2 linked regions of the Hoeflea sp. 108 genome follow. The protein of the gene in region 2 interacts with the protein of the main gene of each other region in a pairwise test. Links are inferred from orthologs where the notes say so. Each region holds a gene or a part of one and is shown on either strand. Other genes may lie near its edges.

Region 1 (7,515 bases), 1.5 Mb from region 2 along the record:
AACAGGCTGACGCCGCGCAGCGCCGCGATCTCGTCGTCGCCGACATGGTAGAAGCGGTAGAGTTCGTACGCCTCCAGAACGCTCATGTCAGCGCCATTGGAACGATTCCGACATCAGCTTCCATTGGTCGACATTGTCGGCGCCAAACGGGGCGTAGAGTTCGAGCGCCACGAGCTTTTTGTCCTTGAAATAGAGATAGCGCTGGTTTTCGAGCCGAACCTGCTTGTTGGTGACCTGGTTGGGTGCGGAGTTGGAGCTGTAGGCGATGCGGATGGCGTTGCCGGCCGGCAGCCTGACTGCTTTCACGCCGCCGATCTGCACGGCGCGCTCTTGGCTTTGGAGGACGGGCAGGTAGTCCTTGCGGACGCTGTCGACCGTTGGCGGTTGGGCTGCGTCGCTGCGGGTGACCACCACGCCGTCGAGTTTGTCGACGAAACTGGCGCCTGTCGGAAGATCGGTGCGCGCCCAGCCTTCGGGCACCTTCAGGGCGTAGCCGTCCTTTGAGGCGTAGTCGATGAAGACCTGGCTGTCGGGAATGTCGCCGGGTGGGTTCTTTTCAGCAGCCACGGGCTTTTCGGCTGCGCTCGCCCCGGACGCCGGGACAGCAGCAGCCGTTGCGATTGCCACGAGAGCGAACGTGCTGGACAGAACCGCCATCCGGAGCATTGCTGAAACTCCTCACCTCGCGACAGCGACCACTGCGCATTTTCATCATGCCATTGCGAGGTTACCGAGGCTTCGCGGCCGCCATACGCTTTCGTAAGGTTGGCCTTCGGGCTTGCGAGACCCGTCGCGTTGGACTGCCGGCGGGGGATCGACTAGAGCTTGGGTCGTGGGTGCGGCTTGCCGATGGCTGCCTGCAGAGAGCGGGAGAGGGCGGAATATGTCGAAACACAGGACGTGGGAAATGCGGTCGGGGCTCTTGGCAGTGAGCCTGCTTGCGGCCGTTCCGGCGTCCGCCAACGACACGACGGCACAACTCGGCGCCGGCGGGCTGATACTCGGCCGCAACGACCTTATCGCCATGGAGAGCGAGGACCTGTTCATCTCCGCGGACAAGGTGACGGTCGACTATGTGTTCCGCAACAATTCGGACAAGGATGTCGAGACGCTGGTTGCGTTTCCGATGCCGGACATCGAGGGCAGCCCGTATGCCAATGTCGATATCCCTGTCGATGCGTCCGACAATTTCCTCGGCTTCTCCGTGTCGATCGACGGGCAGGAGGTGAAGCCTCAGCTGCAGCATTCGGTCTATGCGGTTGGCATCGACATCGGCAAGGAACTCGACGCCAACGGCGTTCCCTATTTCCCGTTCGGCGATGCGACGCTGAAGGCGCTGGAGATGCTTTCGCCCGAGGTCGCCGCCGACTGGCAGGAACGCGGCCTCATCACCATCAACGAATATGACGAGGGTTCGGGCATGAAGAGCGTGCGCGAGCCGCTCTGGCAGTTGCGTTCGGCCTATTGGTGGAAGGCCCGTTTTCCGGCCGGCAAACCGGTGAAGGTGGCACACAGCTACACGCCGAGCGTCGGCGGCACGGCCGGCGTGAGCTTCTACATGGATGGCAAGTTCCAGGGCCGATACGACGATTACAAGCGCAGATATTGCCTCGACGACGGTTTCGAACGTGCGGTCACGAAGGCGGCAAAGGCTGCCGCCGACGGTTATCCGCCCTACACCGAGACCTGGCTTTCCTATGTGCTGACATCAGGTGGCAACTGGGCGCTGGGCACCATCGGCAAGTTCAGGCTGACCATCGACAAGGGCGATCCGGCCAGCATCGTCAGCTTCTGCGGCACTGGCGTGAAGAAGACCGGCCCGACGACCTTCGAGATGACGGCGCAGGATTTTAATCCCGAACGCGATATCGATATTCTGATCCTGCAGCCCTACGATACCGGCAAATGAACGGCCGGGCGTAGATTCGCCCTGACAGGGAAGCGCGTCCGATGGAAGTTGCGATCTATGTGGCGATTGCCGAGAACGGCGTGATCGGACGCGACAATGGCTTGCCGTGGAGACTGTCGAGCGACCTCAAGCGCTTCAAGGCCGACACGATGGGCAAGCCGATCGTGATGGGCCGCAAGACCTGGGAGAGCTTTCCCAAGCGGCCGCTGCCGGGGCGATTGAACATCGTCGTTACGCGCGACACGAATTTCCGCGCCGAAGGCGCCGAGGTGGTGCATTCGCTGCAGGATGCCATCACGCTGGCGACCGCGCGCGGGCGCTGCATGCCCGATGCCAATGACATCTGCGTGATCGGCGGCGGCGAAATCTATCGCCAGGCGCTGCCGCTGGCCGACCGGCTGCACGTTACCCATGTGATGGCTTCGCCCGATGGCGACACGCGCTTTCCCGAAATCGATCCCGAGATCTGGGCGGTCGAAAGCTCGGAGGATTTTCCATCAGGTGAAAAAGACAGCCATGCGACACGCTACACAGTTTATCGCAAGCGTCCCGTCACGCATTAAGCGTGTACTCATACATCTGTAGTGAAAAGCGCGGGTGCATCCCGTGGTCGCGTTGAAAGCGCGTGATTGCATCCCTATAGATGGTGTCGGTAAATAAGCGGCCGTCTCAGGCGCGGCCGTCATTGTTTCGCAGTTGAAAGGACATTCATGCCCTGGAACAATCAAAATGGAGGCGGCGGCGGCCCATGGGGTGGCGGCGGCAGCGGCGGCGGGGGCGGTGGCCCCTGGGGACAGGGGCCGCGGCCGAGCGGACCTCCCGGATCGCCTCCCGATCTCGAGGACATCATTCGCAAGGGCCAGGACCGGCTCAAGCGCGCCCTGCCTGGCGGCGGCGGCTCGAGTGCAGCCCTGTTCGGCCTGATCGCGGTCGGTCTGGTGGCGCTGTGGGCCTATCAGGCCGTCTATACCGTGCAGCCGGACGAGCTGGCGGTGGAATTGCGCTTCGGCAAGCCGAAGGAACAGCTGTCGCAGCCGGGCCTGCACTTCCATTGGTGGCCGATGGAAACCGTGGAAAAGGTCAACACCGCTGAAAAGCTGGTCAATATCGGCGAAGTCCGGGGTACTGCGTCTTCGGGCCTGATGCTGTCGGGCGACCAGAACATCGTCGACGTCAAGTTCTCGGTGGCCTACCAGGTCGCCAATCCGACGGCCTATCTGTTCAATGTCGCCGATCCCGACGTGATGGTGCGCCAGGTGGCCGAGAGCGCGATGCGCGAAGTGGTCGGTCGTCGTCCGGCACAGGACGTGTTCCGCGACGACCGCCAGGGCATCGCCGGCAACGTGCGCGACATCATCCAGCAGACGCTCGACAGCTATGGCACCGGCATGACGGTCAACGCCATCTCGATCGAGGACGCAGCGCCGCCGCGCGAAGTGGCCGATGCGTTCGACGAGGTGCAGCGCGCCGAGCAGGACGAAGACCGTTTCGTGGAGGAGTCCAACCAGTACTCCAACCAGAAGCTCGGCCAGGCACGCGGCGAGGCAGCGCAGGTCCGCGAAGATGCGGCCGCCTACAAGAACCGTGTCGTGCAGGAAGCACAGGGTGAGGCGCAGCGCTTCATCTCGGTCTATGACGAATATGCCAAGGCGCCTGACGTCACCCGCAAGCGCCTTTACCTCGAGACGATGGAGAAGGTGCTTCAGGGCTCCGGCAAGGTGATCGTCGAGCAAGGCAACGGCCAGGGCGTAGTGCCCTATCTGCCGCTGCCCGAACTGCAGAAGCGCGCTCCGGCGGCGGGAGGCAACTGATGTCCAATCGTCTTCCCATCATCGGCATCTTCTTTGCCATCATCCTGTTCCTGCTCTGGTCGTCGATCTTCGTGGTCAACGCCCGCCAGCAGGCGATCGTGCTGCGCTTCGGCGAGATCGTCGACGTCAAGACCGAGCCGGGCATCTACTTCAAGGCGCCGTTCTCGATGTTTGAGGCCGACAACATCCAGATCATCGAGGACCGCGTCATGCGCCTCGACCTCGACGATATCCGCGTGCAGGTCTCGGGCGGCAAGTTCTACGATGTGGATGCCTTCGTGGCCTACCGCATCAACGACGCCCGCAAGTTCCGCTCGGCGGTTTCGGGTAGCGTGGAACTGGCCGAACAGCGCCTGCGCACGCGTCTCGACGCAGCGCTGCGCCGGGTCTACGGCGTGCGCGGCTTCGAGTCCGCCCTGTCGGAAGAACGCGCATCGATGATGCGCGACGTGCGCGACCAGTTGCAGCCCGACGCCAATGCGCTCGGCCTGCAGGTCGAGGACGTCCGCATCCGCCGCACCGACCTGACGGCAGAAGTTTCGCAGCAGACCTACGACCGCATGAAGGCGGAGCGTCTGGCCGAAGCTGAAAGGCTGCGCGCCCGTGGCCGCGAAGCGGCGCAGCGCATCCGCGCCCGTGCCGACCGCGAGGTCGTCGAGATCGTCGCCGAGGCACAGAAGGAGTCCGAGATCCTGCGTGGTCAGGGCGAAGCCGAACGCAACTCCGTGTTCGCCGATGCCTTCAAGCGCGATCCTGAGTTCTTCGACTTCTACCGGTCGATGAGTGCCTATGGCACCGCGCTCGACGCCAACGGCACCACCATGGTGCTGTCGCCGGAATCGGAATTCTTCCGTTACTTCCGCAGCCCGGACGGCGGTGCAGCTTCTGCCGCGCCCAAGGCAACGCCCGCCCCGCAGGCCGGCGCTGCCGCTCCCAGCACCAGCAACTGACGGTGCAGGATCTGATCGTCGCCATAGGCCTCGTCCTCGTCATCGAGGGCGTCGTCTATGGCGGCTTTCCCGCTCAGATGAAGCGGCTCGCGGCCCAGATGGCCGACATCCCTGACAATGCTTTGCGCCTGTTCGGCCTGGTGGCAATTGCCATCGGCGTCGGCATCGTCTGGCTCATCAGGGGATAACGGATGATTTATTCCCTTCCGATAGCAATGGTCGCAAACAGGCCTTATTTGTTTCCATCATGACGCTTCGCGTCCGGACGGCCCGGCGCGATCAACGCCAATGCAGCCCGGGAGGCTTCCCTGATGAATTCCACAACCCTTTTGCGCGCCATGCGAAAGGCTTCTCTGGCTGCAACGACGGCGCTGATGATCGGCGCGGTGGCGGCACCGACCTTCGTTGCCCCGGCTTTTGCGCAAGGGCCTGAATCCGTCGCCGACCTCGCCGAAGGGCTTTTGGGCGCAGTGGTCAACATCTCGACGTCGCAGACGGTGAAGAGCGGCGACGGCGACAACGAAAATGCCGTGCCGGTGCCGCAGCTGCCCGAAGGCGCACCTTTCCAGGACTTCTTCGACGACTTCTTCAAGAAGCGCGACGGCCAGGACGGCGCCGCGCCGCAGAAGGTGCAGTCGCTTGGCTCGGGCTTCATCGTCGATGCCGAGCAGGGCATCGTGGTCACCAACAACCACGTCATCGCCGATGCCGACGAGATCGAGGTCAATTTCTCCGACGGCTCGAAGCTGAAGGCGACGCTTATCGGCACCGATACCAAGACCGACATCGCCGTGCTCAAGATCGATCCGAAGGCCAAGAAGCTGACGGCGGTGAAGTTCGGCGATTCCAACAAGATGCGCATCGGCGACTGGGTGATGGCGATCGGCAACCCGTTCGGCCTTGGCGGTACGGTGACGCTGGGCATCGTGTCGGCGCGCAACCGCGACATCAATTCCGGCCCCTATGACGACTTCATCCAGACTGACGCGGCGATCAATCGCGGCAATTCGGGCGGCCCGCTGTTCAACATGTATGGCGAGGTGATCGGCATCAACACGGCGATCATTTCGCCGTCGGGCGGCTCCATCGGCATCGGCTTCTCGATCCCGTCGGAGATTGCGGCCGGCGTGGTCGATCAGCTTCGGCAGTTCGGCGAGACCCGCCGCGGCTGGCTGGGCGTTCGCATCCAGCCGGTGACCGACGACATCGCCGAAAGCCTCGGCATGACGTCGGCCAAGGGCGCGCTGGTTGCCGGCATCATCAAGGGCGGACCGGTCGACAACGGGGCGATCCAGCCTGGTGATGTGGTCATCAAGTTCGATGGCAAGGACATCGTCGAGATGCGCGACCTGCCGCGCGTCGTGGCCGAGAGCCCCGTCGGCAAGGCCGTCGACGTGGTCGTCGTGCGCAAGGGCGTCGAGCAGACCGTCAAGGTGACGCTCGGCCGCCTCGAGGACGGCGAGAAGCTGGCCGAGGGCGAAACCGGCAAGCCGGGCGAAGGAGCCGACAAGGGCGCCGAAGTGGCCGCGGTCAGCGTGCTTGGCATGACGCTTGGCGAACTCAACGACGACACGCGCGCGAAATTCGGCATTGCCGGAGACGTGACCGGTGTCGTGGTGACGGCGGTTGCCAAGGATTCGGCAGCGGCCGAGCGCGGCATCGTCGCCGGCGAGGTCATCACCGAGATCGGCCAGGAAGAGATGAAGTCGCCCAAGCAGGTCACCGACCGCATTGCGGCGCTGAAGGAGCAGGGGCGCAAGAACGCGCTTTTGATGCTGGCGTCCAAGACGGGCGAGCTGAGGTTCGTGACGCTTCGGATGGATTGAGGCCGGCGGCAATTCGCCTGCCTCGGCAGATCGCCGGGGCTGGCCTTCCTGCGTGGAAAAGAAAAAGGCGGCTAGTTGGCCGCCTTTTTTCGTGATCGCCAGTCGTCGCGCGACAGGCGGTAGTAGACATGACGCTTGAGATGGGCGTCGGCGACCCTGGGATGATCGAAATCGCGTGCCGGGTCGTTGCTCATGCCCAGCCGCTTCATGACAGACGTCGAGCGGTCATTGTTCCACACGGCGAACGAGACGACCTCGTCGAGCCCGAGCCGGTCAAAGCAGAATTCGAGCCAGGCTTCGGCAGCTTCGGTGACGTAGCCCTTGCCCCAAAACTCGGGGGCCAGGCGCCAGCCGATCTCGATCGTACCCTTGGGCATGAAGGGCTCGAGATCGGTCGGGTTGATGCCGACAAAGCCGATGCATTGGCCCGTCTCCGCGATCTCGACCGCGGTAAAGCCAAAGCCGTCGCGGTCGATGTTGCCGTGCAGCTTGTCGAAAAGCGCATCGCTCTCGGCCCTGCTGCGGCGAACGCCGAAGAACTCCATCACCTGATCGTCGGAGTTGATGCGATGGAAGAGTTCGCGGTCGCGTTCTTCCCAGTTGCGCAGGATCAGGCGATTTGTGCGGATCGGTTGCATCAGGCGAACTCGGCGCGGCTGTAGCCCTGCAGGTAGAGCAGGGCCGTGAGGTCCGCATTGTCGATGCGGATTTTTGCCTGGGCCGCTACCGACGGCTTGGCGTGGAGGGCAACGCCCGAGCCGGCGAGGCGGATCATGTCGAGATCGTTGGCGCCGTCGCCAACCGCGATTGCGTCATCCGGGGTGAGGCCCAGGCGCGCGGAAATCTCGTCGAGCGCCACCGCCTTGGCGGCGCGGCCGAGGATCGGCTCGGAAACCTGGCCGGTCAGCCGGCCGTCGGTCTCGATCAGGTGGTTGGCGCGGTTCTCGTCGAAACCGAGCATGGCTGCGATGCGCGAGGTGAAGACGTCGAAGCCGCCCGACACCAGCGCCGAATAAGCT
Region 2 (7,604 bases):
TCCGATGCTTCCGGCAAGACCAACAACTCGATCGTTGAGGCGCCAGTGGCGCCTCAACCGGGAACCTCGCACCAGCAGACGGCTTCGGCACCTGCCGCTCCTGCCGCCGGTGGACAGTCGGTCGAGGACGTGATCGTCGAATCCGGCACGGGCGATCCCGGCACCACCCTGCCCGGCGGCAATGGCGCGCCGCCCACGACCTTCGGCACCATCACCGTCGACAAGAACGGCAACGTGGTTTCGAGCACAACCGACGAGCACCCCACTGCGGCCCCCCTGCCCAGGGCCCAGCCCACTGCACCCGCAGCCGCGCCCAGCGCGCCGAAGGTCGCCTCGTTGCCCTCGACCAACGATCCGGACGAGATCTACCGCAATTCCTACCAGTTCGTGCTGTCGGGCGACTACACCACCGCCGAGCAGGGTTTCCGCGACCACATCGCCCGCTTTCCGGCCGACCCCAAGACAGCCGATGCCCGCTTCTGGCTGGGTGAGTCGCTCTTGGGACAGAAGAAGTATCGCGACGCCGCCGAGATTTTCCTGAACGCCTCCAAGGAATACCCCAAGTCCAAGAAGGCACCTGAAATGATGCTCAAGCTTGGCGTTTCGCTTGTTGGCCTCAAGCAGCGCGAAGTGGCCTGCGCCACCTTCAGCGAGATCGGCAAGCGCTACCCCGACATCTCAGGCGCGCTCAAGGAGCGGGTCAAGCAGGAACGGACAGCCGCCGCGTGCTGACGCAGGTGCCCGACACAGACTTTTTCCAGGCCTTCTCCGAGTTCGACTTCGCCTCGCAGAAAACCATCGTCACCGCCATTTCCGGCGGCAGCGATTCCACCGCCCTTCTTCTCCTTCTCAAATCCCACCTCGACCGGCATGCGCCTGAAACGCAACTGCTGGCCATTACCGTCGACCACGGGCTGAGACCCGGTTCGGGCGCGGAGGCCGACGAGGTGGCACGTTTGTGCGCCGGGCACAACATTGCCCACCGCATCATGCGCTGGACCGGCGACAAGCCGTCGACCGGCATCGCAGCCGCCGCACGCGACGCCCGCTACGATCTTCTCGCCCGAGCAGCCCGCGAAGCCGGCGCGACCGTTGTCGCCACCGGCCACACCGCCGACGACCAGGCCGAAACCGTGCTGATGCGCGGCGAACGCGGCAGCGGACGCGGCGCAGCCGGCATGGCACCCGCCACGCTGTTCGACGGCGACATCTGGATCGTCAGGCCCCTGCTCGGCTTGAGGCGCGAACGCCTGCGCGATGCGTTGCGCGCCCGCGACACAGGTTGGCTCGACGATCCCACCAACGCCAACGAGACCTATGAACGCCCGCGCATGCGCAAGGCACTCACAAGCGAAGGCAACGCCCGCTTGCAGCAAGCCCTGGCCGACCAGCGCGAGGCGGCTTCGGCAAGGATCGACCTCGGCATGCGAGCAGCAGCCCTGATTGAGGCGTATGGCAGCCGGCCCGCCACGGGGCTGATCTGCCTCGCCCCCGAATTCACTGATACAACGGACGGCGAAGCCGCCCGCTATGCCCTTCGCATCCTGGTTGCGGTAGCAGGCGGTGTACCCCAACTGCCCGACAGCGCCAGCGCGCAGTCCCTGCTGGCTGGCCTTGTCGATGTCCCCAATGCAAAAAAGCCGGTCCGCGCCACATTGTCGCGCGCGCTTGTCGATGCCCGCCGGCAGGGCGTTTTTCTATGCCGCGAAGGGCGTGGACTGCCTGCGCCTATGCCGCTGCGGGCCGGCACCTGGGACGGCCGCTACAGGCTTCTGCAGATGTTTGAAAGGGCGGATTTGGTGGTTGCACCGCTCGGCACAGCGATGGCCAGCAAGCTGTCCGGCGAAAGCTCGGCACCGCAAAGTCTTGCCCAGACTGCACTTGCGGCCGAGCCCGCGCTCTGGCGCGACGGAACATGCGCCGGCTTGCTATCGGAAACGAGCCGCACTCCGGTCGCCGCACCCTGGACGCGTTTCCTGCCGGCCTTCGACATGGCGCCGGCAAAGGCGGTGACAAAACTGCTCGGCACCGCCTCAATTCCGCCATCGCCATGCCGTGGCCACATTGGCATCCAAGCTTAACCTCGACTTAGGTACAAGCTTGGCAATGTGGCAGCCCCTCCCTATGTTAGGGGCAAGCTTACTCTTACCATGCGCGTTCCCTGAAAAACGCCAACGGGACATTCGATGAATCCGAACTATCGCAACTTCGCGCTGTGGGCGATCATAGCCGTTCTGCTCATCGCCCTGTTCAACCTGTTCCAGACCCCGCAAACCCGCGGCGCGTCGAGCGAAGTGCCTTATTCGCAGTTCCTCCAGGACCTGAATTCGGGACGCATCAAGTCGGTGACGATTGCCGGTGATCGCATCAGCGGCAGCTACATCGACAATTCCAACGGCTTCCAGACCTATTCGCCCGGCGACAGCAACCTCGTGTCGCGCCTGGAGCAGAAGAACGTCACCATCAACGCTCGCCCCGAAAACGACGGCTCCGGCTCGATCTTCAACGTGCTGCTGTCCTGGCTGCCGATGATCCTGATCCTCGGCGTCTGGATCTTCTTCATGCGCCAGATGCAGTCAGGCTCCGGCCGCGCCATGGGTTTCGGCAAGTCCAAGGCCAAGCTTCTGACCGAGGCCCATGGCCGCGTCACCTTCCAGGACGTGGCGGGCGTCGACGAGGCCAAGGAAGACCTCGAAGAAATCGTCGAGTTCCTGCGCGACCCGCAGAAGTTCCAGCGCCTCGGCGGCAAGATTCCGCGCGGCGTGCTGCTCGTAGGCCCTCCCGGCACTGGCAAGACGCTTTTGGCCCGTTCGGTCGCCGGTGAAGCCAATGTGCCTTTCTTCACCATCTCGGGTTCCGACTTCGTCGAAATGTTCGTCGGTGTCGGTGCAAGCCGCGTCCGCGACATGTTCGAGCAGGCCAAGAAGAACGCGCCTTGCATCATCTTCATCGACGAAATCGACGCCGTTGGCCGCCATCGTGGCGCTGGCCTCGGCGGCGGCAACGACGAGCGCGAGCAGACGCTGAACCAGCTGCTGGTCGAGATGGATGGCTTCGAGGCCAACGAGTCGATCATCCTGATCGCGGCTACCAACCGTCCCGACGTTCTCGATCCCGCGTTGCTGCGTCCGGGCCGCTTCGATCGCCAGGTCGTGGTGCCGAACCCCGACATCATCGGCCGCGAGAAGATCCTCAAGGTTCATGTCCGTAACGTTCCGCTGGCCCCCAATGTCGACCTCAAGACGGTCGCACGCGGCACTCCGGGCTTCTCGGGTGCGGACCTGATGAACCTCGTCAACGAATCCGCTCTGATGGCAGCGCGCCGCAACAAGCGCCTCGTCACCATGCAGGAATTCGAGGACGCCAAGGACAAGATCATGATGGGCGCCGAGCGCCGCTCGTCGGCCATGACGCAGGCCGAGAAGGAGCTGACGGCCTATCACGAGTCCGGCCACGCCATCCTGGCGCTCAATGTGCCGGCGGCCGACCCGCTGCACAAGGCGACCATCATCCCGCGCGGCCGTGCGCTCGGCATGGTCATGCAGCTTCCCGAGGGCGACCGCTACTCGATGAGCTACAAGTACATGGTCTCGCGCCTCGCCATCATGATGGGCGGCCGCGTTGCCGAGGAGATCAAGTTCGGCAAGGAGAACATCACGTCTGGCGCCTCCTCCGACATCGAGCAGGCGACCAAGCTGGCGCGCGCCATGGTCACGCGCTGGGGCTTCTCCGACAAGCTCGGCCAGGTCGCCTATGGCGAGAACCAGGAAGAGGTGTTCCTCGGCCATTCGGTGGCCCGCACGCAGAACGTCTCCGAGGAGACCGCACAGATCATCGACGCCGAAGTGCGCCGCTTGATCGACGACGCCTATGTCACCGCCCGCTCGATCCTGACCAAGAAGAAGAAGGACTGGATCGCGCTGGCCGAAGGCCTGCTCGAATACGAGACGCTGTCGGGCGAGGAGATCAAGCAGCTGATCGCCGGCAACAAGCCCTCGCGCGACATGGGCGACGACACCCCAACCTCGCGCGGCTCGGCCGTGCCCAAGGCCGGCTCGTCGCGCGGCAAGAAGAAGGGTTCCGAGCCTGAAGGCGGCATGGAACCCCAGCCGTCGAACTGACCGGGTCCTGACTGGATCGAATGCAGAAACGCCGCTGAGGAAACTCGGCGGCGTTTTTTGTTTTTCTGGATGCAATGGTTGCTGGCGAACTATCGCGCAACGCCATCGCGACAAGAATGGCGACGCCCGAATTCGATCACCCCGATCGTTTGCCTCGCCTACGAGCGGATGAGCCCCCTGGCCCTCAGCGTCGTACGCGTCGCCTCATTGAGATCATAATTCTAGAAGTGGCCCGGAAGAACCCATGCGAAGTCCTCGAATTCGTCATTGATGGCTACGTTTCGATTGGCCGCTTTGCAGTCAAAAATCAGATAGATCATATAGACTTGTTCGGTCGTTCCATCTGGGTAGGACTTTGTCCTGACATCGTCGCGAAACGTCCACGGCTGAACCGCCTCAATGACGAGGCCAGCGCCCAGCTCTTCTCGAATCTCACGAAGCAATCCCTCGGTGATGTTTTCGCCAGGCTCCAGTCCGCCGCCTGAAAGTGCCCATTGCCCAGGAAACACCCCGCGGTCGCCAGGCATCTTGCAAAGAAGATATGCCCCTTCATTTTCAATCAATGGGCAAACGATGATCCTTTGACGCAAAATCCCTCTCCATCCTGGCTGGCCGGCAAGATCGCCAGATCCCGAGTCACAGCAATGACCGGCACACGGCCCCCATAGCTGTCGGCTCTCGATGTCAGATACGCAAGATGGCTGGAGCGGCGGCAGATCACTGCCACGCAAAACCCCAACCCTTTTCTAAGGTTTTATGACATAAACTCACCAAATGTGATGCGTTGGTCGCCGCTGATTGTGGCAAAGCAATCGCGGGTGGACTCCACGGGGACAGGCTAAACATGGCTGGACGCTATTTCGGCACCGACGGTATTCGCGGGCGGGCCAACAAATTTCCGATGACGGCGGAGATCGCCATGAAGGTCGGCATGGCCGCCGGCCTCTCCTTTCAGCGCGGCAGCCACAGGCATCGCGTCGTCGTCGGCAAGGACACGCGCCTTTCGGGCTACATGATCGAGAACGCGTTGGTGGCTGGCCTCTGCGCCGCTGGGATGGATGTGTTCCTGCTCGGCCCGATTCCGACGCCGGCAGTCGCCATGCTGGTGCGCTCGCTGCGCGCCGACATCGGCGTGATGATCTCGGCCTCGCACAACCCTTACCACGACAACGGCATCAAGCTGTTCGGCCCCGACAGCTACAAGCTGTCTGACGAGATCGAGCAGAACATTGAGGCCATGCTCGACCAGGACGTGACCGCAATGCTCGCCGACTCCGACGGCCTCGGCCGCGCCAAGCGCGTCGACGGCGTGCATGATCGCTACATCGAATTCGCCAAGCGCACCCTGCCCCGCTCCATGTCGCTGTCGGGCCTGCGCATCGTCGTCGACTGCGCCAACGGCGCCGCCTACAAGGTCGCACCTGCCGTTCTTTGGGAACTCGGCGCGGAAGTTATCCCGATCAATGTCGAGCCCAACGGCTTCAACATCAACCAGGAGTGCGGCTCGACCCATCCGGCCGGCCTGCAGAAGAAGATCCACGAAGTGCGCGCCGACATCGGCATCGCGCTCGACGGCGACGCCGACCGCGTCGTCATCGTCGACGAGAACGGCACCATCGTCGACGGCGACCAGATCATGGGCCTGATCGCCCAGTCATGGCAGCAGAACGGCCGCCTGGCCGGCGGCGGCGTGGTGGCGACCGTCATGTCCAATCTCGGCCTTGAGCGCTTCCTCGGCGATCTCAAGCTCGAACTGCACCGCACCAAGGTCGGCGACCGCTACGTCGTCGAGCACATGCGCGCGCACGGCCTCAACATCGGCGGCGAGCAGTCGGGCCACATCGTGCTGTCTGACTTCTCCACGACAGGCGACGGCCTGGTGGCGGCACTCCAGGTGCTCGCCTGCATCAAGCGCTCCAACAAGCCGATGAGCGAGCTGAGCCGCACCTTCGAGCCGGTGCCGCAACTGCTCAAGAATGTGCGCTTCGCCGGCGGCCAGCCGCTGGAAGACGCCCCGGTCAAGGCTGCCATCGAAGAAGGCCGCAACCGCCTGGGCAAGACCGGCCGGCTGGTTATCCGCCCGTCGGGCACCGAGCCGCTGATCCGCGTCATGGCCGAGGGCGACGACCCGCAGCTTGTCGAGTCCGTCGTCAACGACATCGTCGACGTCATTTCTGAAAGCCGCTCGGCCGCCTGATACTTGCCCGACCGGCACGACGACTTCAGCAATTGAAGAAAGCCCGCCTTGCGCGGGCTTTTTTGCATGCGCAAACGGGTTTCCACTTGGCGCCAGGCAGTCGTCGGCAAGTCGTCATGGTTAATCAGCAGGGTTAAGCGCCCCTTAACCTATACCAAGCATTATCCACCCCGGTTAGTCATGGTCGGGCGCGTAGCGGGTCCGCAGGTATAGGGTATCATCATGCGAAATTTTGGAATGAAGGCGTTCGCCGCCGCGCTGCTTGTCAGCGTCACTGCCCCCGCATTTGCCGCGGACTTGCCCGAGCCGATCATCGAAGTCGAGCAGCCCTCCTACGGCGGCTGGTACCTTCGTGGCCATATCGGCATGAGCAATCAGAGGGTCAAGAGCTTGGAAACGAGCCTGTTCGAGGACCCTGCAATCTCTGAACATACCTGGCTACAGAAGGGCAAATTCTCATCGGGTCCGACCTTCGGCGCAGGCGTCGGCTACAAGTTCAACGACTTCCTTCGCGGCGACATCAGCGTAGAGTATCGCGGTGCCACCGACTTCTCGGCCTTGGATCGCGTGCGCTTTGGCGCTGCCGCTCCTTACACGAACGACTATAAGGCCAAGAAGTCCGAGTGGCTGTTCCTCGCCAATGCCTATGCCGACGTCGGCACCTTCTATGGCATCACGCCTTACGTTGGTGCAGGTATCGGTGCGTCGCGCAACACGATCTCTGGCTATCGTGACATCAACATCATCAACGGTGGCGGCAGCTATGCGGCCGCAGCCTCGAAGTGGAACCTCGCCTGGGCATTGCATGCCGGCGTCGGCATACAGGCGACAGAACGCATGACCGTCGATCTCGGCTACAGCTTCGTCAATCTCGGCGATGCCCGCACCGGCCAGATCTTCAATGACGACCCGTCGGCCGACATCCCGAACAATGGCATGCACTTCAAGGACATCACCTCGCATGACTTCAAGCTCGGCGTCCGTTATTCGCTGAACTGATCGTCCTGGCGTCGTCGCGACGCTTGGATAACAAGGCCAGTCAAAACCGCCCGGCTCGATACCGGGCGGTTTTTCGTTGCCCATGGCCGCTCGCCGAAAGCCCGCTAACGATCCATTAGCCTTAACCGCACTTTAACCGACATGGTTAACAATGCTCGGAACGGTAGCTGGATTCTCGGGCAACAGCCGGCGCCATTCAGGAGAATGCCATCATGATTCTCACCTCACGAGCTACACTGGCGCTGGCTGCAACGATGCTGTGGCCGCTGGCGGTGCAAGCTGCGGAC

The links.
Region 1: the proteins of ftsH (region 2) and hflK interact in binary tests that used the Escherichia coli proteins (3 or more experiments, as listed by UniProt). The link is inferred for Hoeflea sp. 108 from one-to-one orthologs.

The regions. Positions count from the first base shown.
Region 1 is NZ_KB890024.1:3,017,805-3,025,319, reverse strand. What follows is about bases 1,866-4,669. They hold hflK (FtsH protease activity modulator HflK), read left to right. Parts: upstream 1,866-2,619; coding sequence 2,620-3,720; downstream 3,721-4,669. Other genes in these bases: B015_RS0115020 (protease modulator HflC), read left to right, coding at 3,720-4,669; B015_RS0115030 (dihydrofolate reductase), read left to right, coding at 1,951-2,472; B015_RS0115035 (DUF4424 domain-containing protein), read left to right, coding at 1,866-1,909. In the rest of the region: B015_RS0115045 (ABC transporter ATP-binding protein), read right to left, coding at 1-86; B015_RS0115040 (hypothetical protein), read right to left, coding at 88-567; more of B015_RS0115035, read left to right, coding at 884-1,865; more of B015_RS0115020, read left to right, coding at 4,670-4,670; B015_RS0115015 (DUF2065 domain-containing protein), read left to right, coding at 4,673-4,858; B015_RS0115010 (Do family serine endopeptidase), read left to right, coding at 4,982-6,496; B015_RS0115005 (GNAT family N-acetyltransferase), read right to left, coding at 6,568-7,134; phosphoserine phosphatase SerB, read right to left, coding at 7,134-7,515.
Region 2 is NZ_KB890024.1:4,530,249-4,537,852, forward strand. What follows is about bases 1,761-4,653. They hold ftsH (ATP-dependent zinc metalloprotease FtsH), read left to right. Parts: upstream 1,761-2,186; coding sequence 2,187-4,121; downstream 4,122-4,653. Other genes in these bases: tilS (tRNA lysidine(34) synthetase TilS), read left to right, coding at 1,761-2,081; nudI (nucleoside triphosphatase NudI), read right to left, coding at 4,343-4,653. In the rest of the region: tol-pal system protein YbgF, read left to right, coding at 1-732; more of tilS, read left to right, coding at 726-1,760; more of nudI, read right to left, coding at 4,654-4,711; glmM (phosphoglucosamine mutase), read left to right, coding at 4,966-6,318; B015_RS0122585 (outer membrane beta-barrel protein), read left to right, coding at 6,556-7,317; B015_RS0122590 (outer membrane protein), read left to right, coding at 7,530-7,604. UniProt on the Escherichia coli protein: Acts as a processive, ATP-dependent zinc metallopeptidase for both cytoplasmic and membrane proteins. Plays a role in the quality control of integral membrane proteins.